4 regions of the Azospirillum sp. FG154 genome follow, and region 1 is predicted to be linked to each of the others. Evidence: riboswitches for the same ligand, from Rfam matches in the RefSeq annotation. Region 1 holds a riboswitch; each other region holds the start of a gene.
The links. Region 1 has a riboswitch for cobalamin ahead of ACODS4_RS20170 (ABC transporter substrate-binding protein). Riboswitches for the same ligand answer to the same signal wherever they lie in the genome.
Positions count from the first base shown of each region.

Region 2: another riboswitch for cobalamin. It lies ahead of ACODS4_RS21765 (energy-coupling factor ABC transporter permease); the one in region 1 lies ahead of ACODS4_RS20170 (ABC transporter substrate-binding protein).
Region 3: another riboswitch for cobalamin. It lies ahead of ACODS4_RS21380 (CbtB domain-containing protein); the one in region 1 lies ahead of ACODS4_RS20170 (ABC transporter substrate-binding protein).
Region 4: another riboswitch for cobalamin. It lies ahead of ACODS4_RS20805 (energy-coupling factor ABC transporter permease); the one in region 1 lies ahead of ACODS4_RS20170 (ABC transporter substrate-binding protein).

Region 1 covers NZ_JBMDKF010000019.1:117,769-121,946, reverse strand. The annotation lists gene ACODS4_RS20175 (FecCD family ABC transporter permease) at 1-421, opposite strand, end outside; gene ACODS4_RS20170 (ABC transporter substrate-binding protein) at 421-1,473, opposite strand; cobalamin riboswitch at 1,693-1,924, opposite strand; gene ACODS4_RS20165 (response regulator) at 1,983-2,633, opposite strand; gene ACODS4_RS20160 (prepilin peptidase) at 2,747-3,424, opposite strand; gene ACODS4_RS20155 (NUDIX hydrolase) at 3,414-4,178, opposite strand, start outside.
Region 2 covers NZ_JBMDKF010000023.1:36,470-40,647, forward strand. The annotation lists gene ACODS4_RS21755 (LysR substrate-binding domain-containing protein) at 1-334, shown strand, start outside; gene ACODS4_RS21760 (hypothetical protein) at 419-949, shown strand; gene ACODS4_RS21765 (energy-coupling factor ABC transporter permease) at 1,009-1,665, opposite strand; cobalamin riboswitch at 1,806-2,014, opposite strand; gene ACODS4_RS21770 (UxaA family hydrolase) at 2,091-3,611, opposite strand; gene ACODS4_RS21775 (mannitol dehydrogenase family protein) at 3,627-4,178, opposite strand, start outside.
Region 3 covers NZ_JBMDKF010000022.1:61,083-65,260, forward strand. The annotation lists gene ACODS4_RS21370 (ABC transporter ATP-binding protein) at 1-435, opposite strand, end outside; gene ACODS4_RS21375 (ABC transporter ATP-binding protein) at 428-1,195, opposite strand; cobalamin riboswitch at 1,685-1,918, shown strand; gene ACODS4_RS21380 (CbtB domain-containing protein) at 1,960-2,139, shown strand; gene ACODS4_RS21385 (CbtA family protein) at 2,149-2,946, shown strand; gene cobW (cobalamin biosynthesis protein CobW) at 2,959-4,008, shown strand.
Region 4 covers NZ_JBMDKF010000021.1:3,785-7,962, reverse strand. The annotation lists gene ACODS4_RS20820 (TonB-dependent hemoglobin/transferrin/lactoferrin family receptor) at 1-35, opposite strand, end outside; gene ACODS4_RS20815 (DUF2244 domain-containing protein) at 91-669, opposite strand; gene ACODS4_RS20810 (DUF2946 domain-containing protein) at 743-1,174, opposite strand; cobalamin riboswitch at 1,336-1,557, shown strand; gene ACODS4_RS20805 (energy-coupling factor ABC transporter permease) at 1,702-2,358, shown strand; gene ACODS4_RS20800 (sensor histidine kinase) at 2,480-3,841, opposite strand; gene ACODS4_RS20795 (response regulator) at 3,838-4,178, opposite strand, start outside.

The sequences.
Region 1 (4,178 bases):
CCAGCAACCCGACCAGCGCGATGGCGGCGACCGCGCCGAGAAAGGCGCCGCCCGACAGCGACAGCGCCCCACCGCCGATCCCGGCGATCATCACCAGAACCGCGCCGGTGGACGCCCCGGCGGAAATCCCCAACACATAGGGTTCCGCTAGCGGGTTGCGCAGCAGCGCTTGCAGGATGACGCCCGACACCGCCAACGCCCCGCCGCAACAGGCGGCGACCAGCGCGCGGCTGAGCCGGTAGTCCCAGACCACCCCCTCTTGAATGCGGTTGAGCGGAAAGGCGGTTCCGAACAGGCGGTTGCCCACCGTTTTGACGATGATCTCCAGCGGGATGGTCATCTCGCCAATCGACGCGGCGAGCGCGATGGCGAAACCCAGCGCCGCCAAGGCCAGAAGGGCGACGGCGACCGGCTTTCCCATCACCGCGCCATCCCGAAGGACGCGATGCCGGCGGCCAACGCCTCGATGCCGTCGATGGTGCGGATGGTGGGATTCATCGACTGCGCGTCCATCAGGACGACGCGGTTTTGCCGCACGGCCTCCAGCGTGCTGGCGACCGGATCGCTGGTCAGGAAGGCGCGCTTCACCGCCGGATCGTCGGCGGCGTAGCGGCGGCGGTCCATCGTGGCGATGACGATGACCGTCGGATTCGCGGCGGCGATGCCCTCCCAACCGATCAACGGCCATTCCTCGTTGGTGGCGATGACGTTGCGGGCGCCCAGCGTGGACAGGATGTAGGCCGGGGCGCCGTTCCGCCCGGCGACGAAGGCGTCGCCTTTCACGTCCTTGCTGGAAAACCAGAAGACGACGGGAACGTCCTTGGCCTTGCCCGCCACGGCGGCGACGGCGGCGGCCTCGCGTTGGCGCAGTTGCGCGACCAGCGCCTCGCCCCGGTCGTTGACGTCGAAGATTTGGGCCAGTTCGCGGATCTCCTGATAGACCAGATCCATGGTGAACATCCGCTTGCGCACCCCGTCGCCGCTGCCGGAATTGTCCTTTTCCACGCAATCGGACGGCGACAGATAGGTTGGGACGCCCAAGCCCGCGAACTGCTCGCGCTTGCCGACCGACCCGTTCGGGCCGACGTGCCATTCAAATTGCGCCGTCACCAGATCCGGCGCTTGGCCGACCACCGCCTCAAAGCTGGGGTCGTTGTCGGCCAAACGCTTGATCTTGCTGTTGGCGGCTTCAAAGGGCTTCAGCACCGGGCCGACCCAAACGGCTGTGCCGACGATCCGGTCGGCCAACCCCAGCGACAGCAGAATTTCCGTGCTGCTCTGGCCGATGGACACGGCGCGCTTGGGGGCCTGGTCAAAGCGGATCGGCACGCCGCAATTCTGAAGGGTCAACGGATAATGGGTGGCCTCGGCGGCGACCGCCGGGCTGGACAGACCGAACAAAGCGGCGAGCGCGCCGACGGCGCAAAGCGACGCCGCGCGGCGCCAGCGGGAAACGGACATGGCGATGGTCATGATGATCCTGGAACGCAAAATGCGGGACGATCCCGCGCGACGACGCGCAAGGATGGTGAATCAAACGGGGGAAAAGCGCGCGACGGCGCGACGCCTCAACAGCTCCGGCGGATGGGCCGGTCGTTGGATGGGCGGCGGCGACAGCGGAAAGATCGGCGCGCAAAGAGCGCGCGCGGCGTCATCATGAGGACTCCTGCCCCGGGCAACCCCGCCCGGCATGGGATTTCAACGACGACGGCAGGTCTCCTGGCTCACGGATCATGGCGTTCGGTCTGCCTTCCCACAGGCCGGGGGAACCGGCGCGCAGTGGCATGACGGCCTTGGGGGCAAGGCGTCACAAGGACCTTTGGCGATCCGCTGACAGTTGCGGGGGCAGCCACGGATTCCGCGCGGACGCGTCACCGTGTTCCCTTTTGATCCCCAGAGGGGAACCGTCGAGCGCGGACGTTATAATATAACAGACGGGTGGTCAATCATTATCAGTCGCGGATCGGCGCGACCGCGCCGCCTCACTCCACCGGCGGCGGCGGGGCGGGGGCCAGGGCCAGTTGGCTGGCCAGAACGGCGGCCTGGGTGCGGGTCAGCACGTTCAGTTTGCGCAGGATCGTGGTGACGTGGGCCTTCACCGTGGTTTCGGCGACGTTCATCTCATAGGCGATTTGCTTGTTCAACTTGCCCTCGGCGATGCCCGCCAGCACGCGAAGCTGTTGCGGGGTCAGGGTCGCCGCGCGCTGGGCCGGGTCGGGGGCCTCGGCGTCGTGCGCGCCGTGGAGTTCCGGCAACCACAATTCGCCGTCCAACACCGCGTTGATCGCCTCGACGATCTGGGTGTTGGGGGCGGATTTCGGCACGAAGCCTGAGGCGCCGTAATCAATCGAACGCTGGATCGTCACCGGATCTTCCGACGCCGAGACCACGATCACCGGAATCGCCGGATGTTCGGAGCGCAGCATCATCAAGCCGATCAGCCCACTCATCCCCGGCATGTGCAGGTCGAGCAGGATGATGTCCACCCCCTCGCCGGTTTCCAGCACCGGCTTGATCTGGTCGAACCGCGAGACTTCCAGAATCTCGGCCCCGGCCATCGCCTGCCCAATGGTTTGGGCCAAGGCGGTGCGCATCAGCGGGTGGTCGTCGGCGATCAGAATGCGGTGAGACATGGACAATCCGATGTGAAAACCATAACGACCAGTATCGGCCCCCCGGCGCGCGTTGACAACTGCGCCCAACGCCGCGCGGCAAGCTTTCCCACCAAAAAGAAAAGTTGCAGCGCTTAAGCGCCGCCGTCGGCCAACCATAGCAGCCACAGCGCCGCCGCCAGATAGGGGCCAAACGCGATTGACGCGCCGCCGGAAAGGCGGTCCCGCCGCGCCGCCGCCAGGGCGACCGTCACCCCCAGCGCGCTGAGCGCCGCCAGCAGAACGACGTTCGGCAGCCCTTCCATCCCAAGCCAAGCCCCCGCGACGGCCAACAGTTTCGCGTCGCCCAGCCCCAACCCATCGCGCCCGCGCAAACGGCGATAGCCCGCCGCCAGACCGGCGAACAGGGCGTAGCCAAGCGCCGCCGCCGCCGTGTGGTTGGTCAGCGCGTCGGTCAAACCGCCCGCCGGAGCTTCCCACGCCGTCACCGTCAAGCCGAAGGGAATCAAGGGCAGCAAGACGACATCGGGCAGCAAGCGCCGCCGCGCGTCCACCAGGGACGCCAGCAGCAAGGCCCACCCGAACAGGCAGCCAACCGGCAGCAGGGACCAGGGCAACGCCAGCGCCGTGATCGCCGCCACCGCCGCCGCGCCCGCCGTCGCCCATGGGCGCGGACGTCCGCGCCAGCCTTCATCCTCCGGCCAAGGGCGATCAGGCAGCGCCTCGGCCATCGCGCCGATCACCCGCCCGACCGGCAGAGCGGCGAGAGCGCAGAGCGACGCCATGCCGAAAAACGGAAGGTCAGCGGCCATTGGACGCGGGCGGCGCGGACGGGTCGGCGGAGGGGATCGCCCCGGCGCTGGTCCGTTCGTGGATGGCTTGACGGCGGAAGCGATGGAGTTCGGCGGGGCGTCCGCCGGTCTGGCTTTCAAAGCTGCCGGTCGGTTCGACCAGACCGCCGGAAATCATCAGGCGGCGGAAATTCTGCTTGTGCACCCGTTCGCCCGACAGGGCTTCGACCACCTGTTGAAGCTGGTGCAGGGTGAAGGTGGGCGGCAGCAATTCAAACACGATGGGGCGGTATTTCAGCTTGCCGCGCAGCCGCTCCAGCGCGGAGGCGAGGACGCGCCGCCCGTCGCGCGCCATCGGACGGCCCAGCGCGCGCGGCAGGACGCCGCCGGGCGGCGGAGCCTCGGCCATCCTTGCCGCCAAATCGCGGTCGCGAAAGGATTCGACGACCAAACCGGCCTCGTACAGTATCTCATACCGTTCGAGAACCCGCTCCATGTCCCAATCGGCCCCATCCAGACCGAAGGCGAGCTGCGCGCGTTCCCCACGCCGGGCGCGCGCCTCGTCGTCGCCCGCCGCCGCGATCCAGCCGCGCAACGCCGGGATGATGACGCTGTCCAGCAGGGCCGGGCGCTGGTCGCGCCAATCCTCCCACGGGAAATGCTCGTACAACGCGCGCCATTCCGCCGCCGCGCCCGCCAACGGAGCGTCGCGCACCAGAGCCAGATAGCCGACCACGACCGAACGCGGCCCGCCGAACAGTTCGTGCGGATCGCG
Region 2 (4,178 bases), on a different contig from region 1:
CGCCCATGATTGCCTGATCGGCACCGCCGACCATTGGCTGTTCGACGATGGCGGGCGGGATTGGTTGTTCCGCCCGCGCGGGCGCTGGCGTTGCAACAGCGGCTTTTCCGTGCTCGACGCCGCGCTGCGCGGCTTTGGCCTGTGCCAACTGCCCGATTATTACGTCAAGGCCCCCATCGCCGACGGGCGGCTTGCGCATCTGCTGCCACAGCACACCCCACCCAACACCGCCGTCTGGGCCGTCTACCCGCAAAAGCGCCACGCCCCGCCCAAGGTTCACGCCGCCATCCGCCATCTGAAGGCGGGGTTGGCGCGGCGGCCTGAATATCGCTGACACAGTCGCTATTAAGAATCATTTGCAAATAAAGCGCCCCGGTTTTACGCTCCGCCCCGTGTTCACCCCGAACCGGAGCCGTCGATGCCGACCACCCCCACCTTCTCCGACCACCGCAAGCGTCTTGCCGAACTCAAGACGGCGGAAAATCTGGTGGTGATGACCTTGCGCCTGTGGGCCGAACCGTTGCGGGATCCCGAAAAGGCGCATCCCCATTGGCAGGATGGTTTGATGGCGGCGGGTCTGTCCAACGACGCGGCGGTCGCCTTTGACACGGTGATGCGCGTCACCATCGCCGCCGCGCTGCGCCCGCTGGACGTTCACCGCCCGACCTGCCCGGCGCTGGGAACCGACGAGGCCCGGTTGCTCGGCATGATTCGTTTGATTCAACAGGACCAGCACGGCGACGCCGGGGTTTTGCTGGCGGATTGGCTGGCGATGTCGGGGGTCCGCATGGCTTTGGCGCCGCTGTGCATTCTGGCCCACGCGCTGGACCGCGCCGGTTTGCATCTGCCGACGCTGCATGACGGCGCCCCCGTGACCGGGCGGGTGATCGACTTCCCCGAATCCCGGCGGATGGTTGGCGCCGATCCCGGCTCCCGGTTGGTGCATTGATCGAACCGACGACGTCTTGTCCGTGCGACGCCGTCGGTCGATTTTCTACCGCGTTGGCGTCAAGCGAGCGCCAAGCGGTCCAGCGCGGTGACGCGACGCAGCGGGCTGGCGACGGTCAAACGATCAACGCCCTTCAACGCCACCCAGGTGAAGACCGGCTCGCACAGCACCAGCGGCAGATAGGAGGCGGCGAACAGCGCCCAATCGGCCAGCGGTGTGGCCTCTTCGCCCAGGAACAGCCAAAAGCCGACCATGGCGACCACGCCGGAATAATAAGCGGCGTCGAAGGCCATGATGCGCCGCCATGTGACGGTGGCCTTGGCCGCGCCCTCAGCGAAGAAGCGCTTGCCCACGGTTTCATGAACCGTGACCAGGGGCACGATCAGCGACAGGCTGTTGACGCCCAGATGCAGCAGATCCTGCGGCTCGAACAACACGCCTTGCAGCAGCAGGCCGATGGCGAATCCGAACAGAGTGGGCAGGAAGCCGAAGGTGAAATAGACGGCGGACGCGCCGATAAAATGCAGTTCCGACGGGCCGACCGGCAGATGGAAGATCTCCATGAAGATGGAAAAGAACAGCGCCGCAAAGGCGGTTTTAACCAGTTCAACTGGCTTGCGAATCAGCGCCGGGCTGTAAACGGCCAGCGCCGCCACCGCCGCGCTATTCGCGGCGGTGACTTTGACGGCGTCAAGGACGCCGGGTTCAATGTGCATGTGCGGATGTCCTGAGCGGTGAAAAGCGGAAATGCGACCAGTCGCGCCCCAAAAGCCGCGCTTGGTCGGACGGACTCAACGCTCAGCCCGATAAGAAAAACGTCATCGCCACCTCCCCGCCGTCCCACCGACGGCGTGCTGGGGTTGTTGGAACGGTGGCAGGTCTCCTGGCTTGCGGCGTCACGCATTGGGTCGCCTTCCCGGCTGGATGGCCAGTGGCGTCGTGACCCAATGCTCACCGCTTACAGTTGCGGGGGCAGCCCCGGATTTGGCCCTGTTGGACCGCACCGGATTCCCTTTTCACGCGGCCGTCGCTGGAACGCCGCGCACCACCGGGCAGAAGGGTAGCCCGGCGGTCTCTCTCAATCCAAGTCTTTTCGCGCGTGGGGCGCCCCGCCGCGTTGCGCGTGACGACGCCAATCGCCTCACATAACCGCGCCCAACTGCCAGGGCACAAACTCGTTGTCGCCCATGCCGTGCGCCTCGCTGCGGGTGGGCGCGCCGGACGCGGTGTCGAGCATCAGTTGGAACAGCGCCGCCCCGGCTTCGGCGACGCTGACGCCGTCGTCCAGGATGATTCCGGCGTTGAAATCCATGTCCATGCTCATACGGCGGAACAGCGCGCTGTTGGTGGCGAGCTTCAGCGAGGGCGTCGGCTTGCAGCCATAGGTCGATCCGCGCCCGGTGGTGAAGCAGATCAACGTCGCCCCGCCCGCCACCTGCCCAGTCGCCGACACCGGGTCGTAACCCGGCGTGTCCATGAAGACCAAACCACGCGGCGCCGCTGGTTCGGCGTAATCGACCACGCCCATCAACCCGGTTCCGCCCGCCTTGGCGACCGCGCCCAGCGATTTTTCCAGAATGGTGGTGATGCCGCCCGCCTTGTTGCCGGGGGACGGGTTGTTGTTCATGTCGCCCTTGTGCATCCGGGTGTACTCCTCCCACCAACGGATTTGTCCCAGCAACTTGTCGGCGATGGCCGGGCTGGCCGCCCGCGCGGTCAGCAGATGCTCGGCCCCGTAAATCTCCGGCGTTTCCGACAGGATGGCGGTGCCGCCCTGCCGCACCAGCAGATCGACCGCCGCGCCCAAGGCCGGGTTGGCGGTGATGCCGGAATAGCCGTCGGAACCGCCGCATTGCAGCCCGACCGTCAGATGACGCGCCGGGACCGTCTGGCGGGTGACGGCGTTGGCGACGGGCAGCATGGCCTTAATCAGCGCAATCCCACGCTCCACCGTTTCGCGGGTGCCGCCTTCGTCCTGGATGGTCAAACGGGCGAGCAGTCCCTCGGCGCGCGGGGCGAGGCTGTCGGCCAACGGGGCGAGTTGGTTGACCTCGCAGCCCAGCCCGATCAGCAGGATCCCGGCAAAGTTCGGGTGGTCGGCGTAGCCGCGCAGGGTGCGGCGCAGGATCGCCAGCCCCTCGCCGCTGCCGCTCATGCCGCAACCGCTGCCGTGGGTGATGGCGACGACGCCGTCAACGTTCGGGAAGTCGGCCAGCGCGTCGCCCTTGAACGCCTCGGCGATGTAGCGGCAGACGGTGGCGGAGCAATTCACGCTGGCGATGACGCCGATGTAATTGCGCGTGCCGACCTTGCCGGAAGAGCGGACGATCCCTTGAAAACTCGCGTCCTCCGTCACCGTCGTCGGTTGGTAGGCGCCGCCCACAGCCTCGTCCAGCCGGGCGTCGCCCATGCCCAGATTGTGGACGTGGACATGCGCGCCCGCCTCGATCGGCTGCGTCACGCTGCCGATGACCTGCCCGTATTTCAGCACCGGCGCGCCAACACCGAGCGCCCGCAGCGCGATCTTGTGGCCGCTGGGGATGGCGTCGCGCGCCACGCCGGTGAAGTCGCCGACCTGCACGGGCGTTCCCGCCGCAATCTCGCGGGTGGCGACGGCGACGGAATCGGCGGGGTTCAGCAGGATGAGAGCGGGCGCGGTCATCGGTTCGGCGTCCTTTTAGAGACAGGTCAAGGCGGCGCGCAAACGCGCCTGCGGGATGGACAGGGTCAAATCGGCGGCCAGCGCCACCACCGGGGCCAGACGGCGTTGAAGCTTGTCGGCGTGGTTTTGCGCGATGTCGGCCAGACGGTGATCCAGGAACGGGTTGAGAAAGCGGTCGCGCACGCTGTCGCGGTAGGTTTCGGCTTCCGACCCCTGGCCCAGCGCGGCGAAGACCGGCAACACCTCCTCCCGCCACAGCGCTTCCAAATCGTCGCGGATGGCCGGGACGTTCATCGCCTGGAACACGGTTTCTTCCGGCGCGCGCCCCTCTCTCAGCCAGCCGTCGGCCAACCAGGTGTGGCCGAGGTTGAGAAGATGCAGCTTCAACCGCTCCACCGGGGCCAGTTCGTCCACCAGTTGGATCGCCGGGTGGACGCAGGGCAGGATCAACCCGTCTTGCCGTTCGATGGCCCACAGGGCGTAGGGTTCGGCCACCGCGCCGACCGGGCGCAACGGCTCCGACACGATGCGGTCGACCAGACTGTTGGCCCAGCGGCAATCCTCCGC
Region 3 (4,178 bases), on a different contig from region 1:
TTCGCCGCCCGACAAGCGGGTGCCTTGCGTCGTTCCACGCCCTTTCAGATTGGGGAACAGATCGTAAATCTGCTCCACCGTCATGCCGCCTTCCTTGATGACCGGCGGCAGGGTCAGGTTTTCATCGACGCTGAGGCTGGAGAAGATGCCGCGCTCTTCCGGGACGTAACCGATGCCCAGACGCGGGATCTTGTGCTGGGCCATGCCGATCAGTTCGCTCCCCTGGAAGCGGATGGAGCCGGTGCGCCGCCCGATGATGCCCATGATCGAGCGCATGGTGGACGTCTTGCCCGCCCCGTTGCGGCCCAACAGGGTCACGACCTCGCCCTGACGAACCTCCAGGCTGACGCCGTGCAGGACGTGGCTTTCGCCGTAAAAGCCGTGCAGATCGTTGATTTCCAGCATGGCTGTCTTGGTGATCGAACCGTCAGGCATGCCCTGCTCCCCCACCCGTGCCCATATAGGCTTCCATGACCTGGGCGTTGCGCGATACGACGTCGTATGGACCTTCGGCGAGGATTTCGCCGCGCCGCAGGACGGTGATGGTGTCCGACAGATGGGCGACGACCGACAGATTGTGCTCCACCATCAGCACGGTGCGGCTGGCCGCCACCCGTTTGATGAGCGCGGCGGTTCCCTCGATGTCCTCATGCCCCATGCCGGCCAGCGGTTCGTCCAGCAGCATCACTTCGGGATCGAGCGCCAGGGTGGTGGCGATTTCCAGCGCGCGCTTGCGGCCATAGGGCAGTTCAGCGGCCAGATGATAGGCCCACGGCGACAGATTGACGTCCTCGATCAGTTCCAGCGCCCGCTGGTGCAGGTCGTGCAGGGTCGATTCCGATTTCCAGAAATGAAAACTGGTGCCGAGCGGGCGTTGCAGGGCGACGCGGACATTCTCCAGCACGCTCAGATGCGGGAAGACCGCCGAGATCTGGAAGGAGCGCACCAGCCCCATCAACGCGATGTCCGCCGGTTTGGCGCCGGTGATGTCCCGGCCCTTGTAGAGAATTTGCCCACGGGTCGGCGTCAGGAACTTGGTGAGCAGGTTGAACACCGTGCTCTTGCCCGCTCCGTTCGGCCCGATCAGCGCGTGGATGGCGCCCCGGCGAACCTGGAGGTTCACCTCTTTCACCGCGACGAAGCCCTTGAACTCTTTCGTCAGGCCGCGCGCTTCCAGGATGATGTCGTCGGTCATCGGCTGTGCAATCCCCTCCCCTGTCGTCCTCGTGGTTCCCGGCCGCTTCTCCGGTGGGACGTTTGCCGTTGTTGGTAAGCATGAAGCGTGCCAACCGGCGGCCATGATCGCAAAGCGCCCGAATCCCTTTGCGTCCCAAGGGCTGGCCGTTTCGGTCGTGAAAGCGGCGCACTTAGGAAAGCGTCAGAATCTCGGACACTCTGTCCAACCAACATGACACCACGCGAAGCGTTCGTCACCAACACCGTCAGGATGACGGACGTTTCCGTATGGTCGAAGCGCAGGGCAATCGGGTGAAGGGTTATAAACCTGTATAGAGGATTTTCCGTCATCCCCGCGAAGGCGGGGATCCAGGCTTTTCGGTCAGATTCTCTCTGCGAACTCTGGATCCCCGCCTTCGCGGGGATGACGAATTTCCCAATGAAGGAATTTCAAGCCTTCACCCGATTGCCCTGGGTCGATGCGGCTTGCAAATCGGACGAACGGCTGCGATGGTGAGAAACCGACGGTGCCGGGCCACGCCGCTTGCGGAATGGCCGGGATAATAGGGAATACGGTGCGGGTTCCGGGTTGCCCCAGAACCTTACGCCGTGGCTGCCCCCGCAACTGTGTGCGGCGAGTTCCTCTTCGCTACGCCACTGGCCTTAAAACGGGCTGGGAAGGCCGAAGACCAAGGAGCGACGACCCGCGAGCCAGGAAACCTGCCGCCGGACGATGACGTTCATTCCAACCCCGCCGGGTGTGGCGGGACAGAAGGATATGCCATGATGACCAGCCGTTCGCTTCGCGCCACCGCCGGAACCTCCGCCCGCACCGCCGTCGCGGCCTTCGCCGCCATGCTGTTGGGCAGCTTCCTGCTGTACGGCGTCGGCTTCGCCCAGCCGCAGCAGATCCACGACGCGGCGCACGACGCCCGTCACTCTTTCGCGTTCCCCTGCCACTAAGCCAGGATCATGGAATTGTTCCGGCGGCTGTTTACAGCCGCCTTGGTCGCGGGCGTGCTTTCCGGCACGGCCGCTTCCGTCGTTCAGCAGGTGACGACCGTCCCGCTGATCCTTGAGGCTGAAAAATACGAGGTGGTGACTCCGCCCGTGGCCGCCGCCCCCGCCCCCGCGATGGTCGGCCCGGTGGCTCAGGCCGCCATGGCGGCGTTGGCGCCCGCGTCCTCAGACCACGCGCATCACCACGCCGCCGCCCCGGTTCGCGAAATTGGCGAAGGCGTGCCGACCACCGCCGAAGAAGCCTTTCAACGGCTGTGGACCACCGTGGCGTCCAATTTGCTGGCGGGCGTCGGCTACGCCCTGTTGATCGGCGGCGTCATGCTGCTGATCGGCGAGCGGGTGGACGCGCGCCGTGGCTTGTTGTGGGGTTTGGGCGGTTTCATCGCCTTTTCCCTGGCTCCGGCCTATGGTTTGCCGCCCGAATTGCCGGGCATGGCGGGCGCTGATCTGGAAGCGCGGCAACTCTGGTGGTTCGCGACGGCGATCTGCGCGGCGGGCGGTTTGCTGGCGGTGGCGTTTTCGCGCAACCCGGTCATTCTGGCTGGCGGCGTCCTGCTGGCGGCCCTGCCGCATCTGGTCGGCGCCCCCCACGCGGAATCAGCCGCTGGCGCGGTTCCGCCGGAATTGGCGGCGCGTTTCGTCACCTTGTCGCTGGGAACGGCGGCGCTGTTCTGGGCGGTTCTCGGCAGCGTTTCCGGCATGATGATGAGCCGCGTCATCGGCTCCAACGATTCCGACGATGATTTTTAAGGGCGAAGGCGCATGTCCGCACAAAACAAAGCGGTGGTCGGCAAGACGCCCGCCACCGTCATCACCGGCTTTCTCGGGGCCGGAAAAACCACGCTGATCCGTGGCCTGCTGGAGCGGGCCGACGGGCGGCGTCTGGCGCTCATCATCAACGAGTTCGGCGACGTCGGCATCGACGGCGACATCCTGCGCGCCTGCGGCAACCCGACCTGCACCGACGACGACGTCATCGAACTGGCGAACGGCTGTCTGTGCTGCACCGTCGCCGATGATTTCGTCCCGGCGATTGAAAAGCTGCTGGCCCGCCCGAACCCGCCGGAGCACATCATCATCGAAACCAGCGGTCTGGCTCTGCCCAAGCCGCTGGTCCAGGCCTTCCACTGGCCCGCGATCAAAAGCCGGGTGACGGTCGATGGCGTGATCGCCGTGGTGGACGCGGCGGCGGCGGCGGAAGGGCGCTTCGCCCCCGATCCGGCGGTTCTGGCCGCCCAACGCGAAGCCTCCGGCACGGTCGATCACGAAACCCCGGTCGAGGAGGTGTTCGAGGATCAATTGCTCTGCGCCGATCTGATCGTGGTCAACAAGACCGACCTGATCGACGCCGCCGATCTGGCGCGCGTGGAGGGGTTGATCGGCGACGCCCTGAACCGCGACGCCAAGCTGGTCCGCGCGGCGCACGGCGCGGTGGATCCGCTGGTCCTGCTGGGCGTCGGCGCGGCGGTCGAGGACGACCTCGCCAACCGCCCCAGCCACCATGACGAGGAAGAGGGCCACGACCACGACGACTTCACCAGCTTCGTGGTGGAACTGCCGCCGCAGCCCGACCCCGACGCGCTGGCGGCGTCGCTGGCCGAGGTCGCGGCGGTGCATGGCGTGTTGCGGCTGAAGGGCTTCATCGACGTGCCGGGCAAGCCGATGCGCTTGCTGGTCCAGGGCGTCGGCGCGCGGGTGCAAACCCATTACGACCGCCTGTGGAAAGCGGGCGAGGAGCGCCGCAGCCGTCTGGTGGTGATCGGCGAAACCGGCCTGGACCACGACGCCGTGCGACGGGCCATCGCGGGATAGGGTCGCGGGGGAGGCTTTTCTCCCCCACCTTAAGAATCCCTCTCCCGCAGGCGCTACGGCATTCACACATCTTTGGCATGGGCAACTCATTGAAAGAAAAAGAACTTTCCTCCGTCATTCCCGCGAAGGCGGGAATCCAGGCTTATCCATAAGGTTCGTCTGGCAAACTC
Region 4 (4,178 bases), on a different contig from region 1:
CAGGAGGCGCGCAGGCGCGTCGAAAGACGAGTCACGTCGGACAATCCTTTGAAAACAATGGAATGATGAAAAACGAACGCGCGGGAACGCTCAGCGTTCGGACGCTGGCAGGGCGGCGGCGTGGGCTAAGGGCGCGACCGGAGCGGACGTCCAAACGCCGTTCAGCCGGTTGGACGCCGTCGCCAATTCCGCTTTCAGCGCGGCGGCCAACGCCAGCCGCTCGTCAGCGGTCAGAAAGCCGCCGACGCTGATCCGGCGGCCATGGCTGCCCAGCGTCAGGCGGGGACCGGCGGAGCCGTCCGCCTCGACCGCGACGCGCAGCCAACTGGTTTGCCAATCGCTGACCGAGCGCCGACCGGCGCCGTCCATCTGCTCCACCCGCGTGCGGTCGGGCCAGACGCGGATGCGCTCGCTCATCCGACGGCGGCGGGAATCGCCGACCAGCGACCAGCCGACGAAGGCGGCGACCAGCAGCCCATAGGCCGCCATCGGCCACGCCCCCAGCCACAGCCAGGCGGTCAGGGTGATGGCGGCGTAGGCGACCAGAACCGCCGCGAAAATCACGCGGCCATGGCGGGTGCCGCTGTCGTTGGGGGTGAGCAGGGCGTCAAACAGCGGATCGGCGTCGGGCAACGCCGAATCCGCAGGAATCGAAGAGATTCCGGGCATGGGGAGACTCCACACGGGCAATCACGGGGCAAGACCGCGCGGAAGACAGGCTCCAACGCGGTCGCGAACGGGATCAGCCGAGGGAGGGGGGAGCGCGCGCCTGAAGGGTGGACAGGAACCAACCGGCGGCGATGCGGTCGCCGGGCAGCGCCTCCGGCCCATGACGCACGGCGTCGGTGGGCATGACCAGCGCGACCGGCGGCGGCAACGCCAAACCGCCGATCAACGGGCAGAGCGGGCAAGAGCCGCCGGACATCGCCGTGTCGGTTTGACCGCTGTCGGTTTTGCCGCTGTCAGGATCGACCGGCGCGCCACGATCATCGAGCAGCACGGTTTTGAAGCCGTCGGGCGTGCAAATGACGATCCGGGCGCTGTCCGAATCGTTGGTCGGCGCGGCCATGGCGGGCATCCAGGCCCAGGCGACGATCTGCAACAGCAACGCGACCGCGCCAGCCAACAGGCTGACCCGCCGCGTCCGTCGCGTCTTGTCCCGGTTCCCGATCATGCCGATCCATCGCTGTGCTCAACCGCTGCGCGCGTCACACGCAGCGCGACACATTACCCCAAGCGCCACGCCCGACACGAGCGGCATTTTCACGCAGGGGCGCCGTGCTTCCCAAAGCGGGGCGGTGAACGGAAAAAGCTTGGAGCGGCAAAGGCCACAGGGCTACGCTGCGTCCCGGTGGTGCGTGGCGTTCCCGGAATGCGTTTCAGGAATGGCCGCGTGAAAAGGGAATCCGGTGCGGCCCGTCAGGGCCAAATCCGGAGCTGCCCCCGCAACTGTAAACGGCAAGCGCCGGGTCACGACGCCACTGGCCAACCAGCCGGGAAGGCGACCCGACGCGCAAAGCCGCGAGCCAGGAGACCTGCCACCGTTCCAACAACCCCAGCAGGCCGTCGGTGGGACGGTCGGGAGGTGGCGATGACGTTTTATCCATCGGGCTGAGCCTTGAATCCGTCTGGCGAATCCGTCTGGCGCGTCTGGACGGCGCCCGCCCGCATTTCCGTTTTCATCGCTCAGGACATCCGCCCATGCACATCGAACCCGGCGTCCTCGACGCCGTCAAAGTCACCGCCGCGAACGGCGCGGCGCTCGCCACGCTGGCCGCCTACAGCCCGGCTCTGGTCCGCCAGCCGGTCGAGCTGGTCAAGACCGCCTTCGCGGCGCTGTTCTTCTCCATCTTCATGGAAATCTTCCATTTGCCGGTGGGCGCGTCGGAGCTGCATTTCATCGGCGCGTCGGCCGTCTATTTCACCTTTGGTTTCCTGCCCACCCTGTTTGGCTTCGCCATCGGCCTGCTGCTGCAAGGCGCGCTGTTCGAGCCGCAGGATCTGCTGCATCTGGGCGTCAACAGCCTGTCGCTGATCGTGCCGCTGGTCGCCGTCCACGAAACGGTGGGCAAGCGTTTCTTCGCCGAGGGCGCGGCCAAGGCGACGGTGACGTGGCGGCGCATCATGGCCTTCGACGCCGCCTATTATTCCGGCGTGGTCGCCATGGTCGGCTTCTGGCTGTTCCTGGGCGAAGAGGCGACGCCGCTGGCCGATTGGGCGCTGTTCGCCGCCTCCTACCTGCCGCTGGTCCTGTGCGAGCCGGTCTTCACCTGGGTGGCGCTGAAAGGCGTCGACCGCCTGACCGCCGCCAACCCGCTGCGCCGCGTCACCGCGCTGGACCGTTTGGCGCTGGCCTGAGCGCTGATCGGCGATTGAGGTGGCCCCGCTTTCTGAACCAGAAGGCAGGGCCACCTCCGTCACGACCGTCATGGAGTTGCGGGGCGGCGCTCTTTCAGCAGCGGCTCATAGCGCGCGTCGGTCAGCGTTTTGAAAAAATGGCCGGCAGGGTGAGGGTTGCGCGCAGCCCGCCGCCTGACCGGTTCTCCAGGGAAATGTCTCCCCCATGTCCCCGGGCGATGGACCGGGCGATGGACAGGCCCAGACCAACGCCCCCGGTGGAACGGTTCCGCGACCGTTCGAGGCGTACGAAAGGCTCGAAGACCCGCTCCAAATCCACCGGCGCGATGCCCGGCCCGCAGTCGTCGACCACCACGCGGACCTCCACGCCGACCGGAGCCACCGACACCGCCGCCGCATCGCCATAGGCCACGGCATTGTCCACCAGATTCCGGATGACCCGCCGCATCGCGGCCGGACGGCAGGTCACCGGAAGCTTCGCTGTCCCGTCGAAGGAAACCGGCGCGCCGACGTCGGCCATGTCGTCGCAGACGCTTTCGACCAGCGAGACGAGATCCACCGCCCGCGCCTCCTCGCCGCCCTCCTCGCGGGCGAAGGTCAGGATGGCTTCGGCGGTCAGCCGCAGCTCCTCGACGTTCTGCAACATTCTCTGCTTCGTCTCGCCGTCGTCGAGCAGTTCGACCCGCAAACGCAGGTTGGTGATCGGCGTCCGCAGATCGTGACTGACCGCCGCCAGCATCCGCGTCCGGTCATCGACGAACCGGCGCAACCGGGCGCCCATGACGTTGAAGGCCGTCGCCGCCCGCCGCACCTCGACCGGCCCCGTCCTCTCGTCCAGCTCCACCGCCTCGCCGCGTCCAAGCCGCTCGGCGGCCTCGCCGATCGACCGGAGCGGACGGGAGATCCGGCGGGAGATGAAGAAGGCGACCAGCGCCACCATGGCGACGGCGGAGAAGATGGACAGCGCCATCGACCCGGCGGGCACCCCTGGGCGAGGGGGCAGCACCGTCGCGGCATTCAGCCAACGGCCGTCGGGAAACAGGACCGAGGCCATGAACTTCAGATGCTCCAGTCCATTCAGGTCATCCAATGGCGGCGTGGTCGGCCGCATGATCTGGACCCGGACCTCCCGGAACGACGTCCCGACCATGGCGCTGAGCCGGGCGCGCGCCGCAAGGATCTCCTCCGTCTGGTGGACATAGGCGGCCAGCTCCTGGCGATCCCACCAGAAGCGAAATTCCGCGCTGCCGGACGCCTCCAGAACATCGTCGTGCAGAGCGGGGGGCGTCGCCGCGACCAGCCGGATGGTCGCCGCAGTCTTGGCGATGGTGTCGTCCAGCCGCAGTTGCTGGATCGCCAACGCGCGCTCATCCAGATAGACGACCCAGCTTCCCAGCTTTCCCACCACGACGGCGGCCGTGAGCAGCAGGACCATCTGGGTGAACAGGGTTCGCGGCACGATGCGGCGGAGCAGGCCGGTCACGGCAGGTCCCTCACGTCGGCGGCGAAGGAATAGCCGCCGCCCCAGACCGTTTTGATCAGGGCCGGATTCCGAGGGTCGCTTTCCACCTTGCGGCGGAGACGGCTGACCTGATTGTCGATGCTGCGGTCGAAGGCGTCGGCGGCCCTGCCCTTGGTCAGGTCGAGCAGCTGCTCGCGGGACAGCACGAGGCCGGGACGGCGCACGAACGCCTCCAGCAGGAGGAACTCCGACGTGCTGAGCGAGACCGCCACGCCATCGGCGCCCGTCAACTCCCGCCGCCCCATGTCCAGCACCCAGCCGTCGAACTCCACGCGCGGGCTGGCGCCGCGTCGGCGGG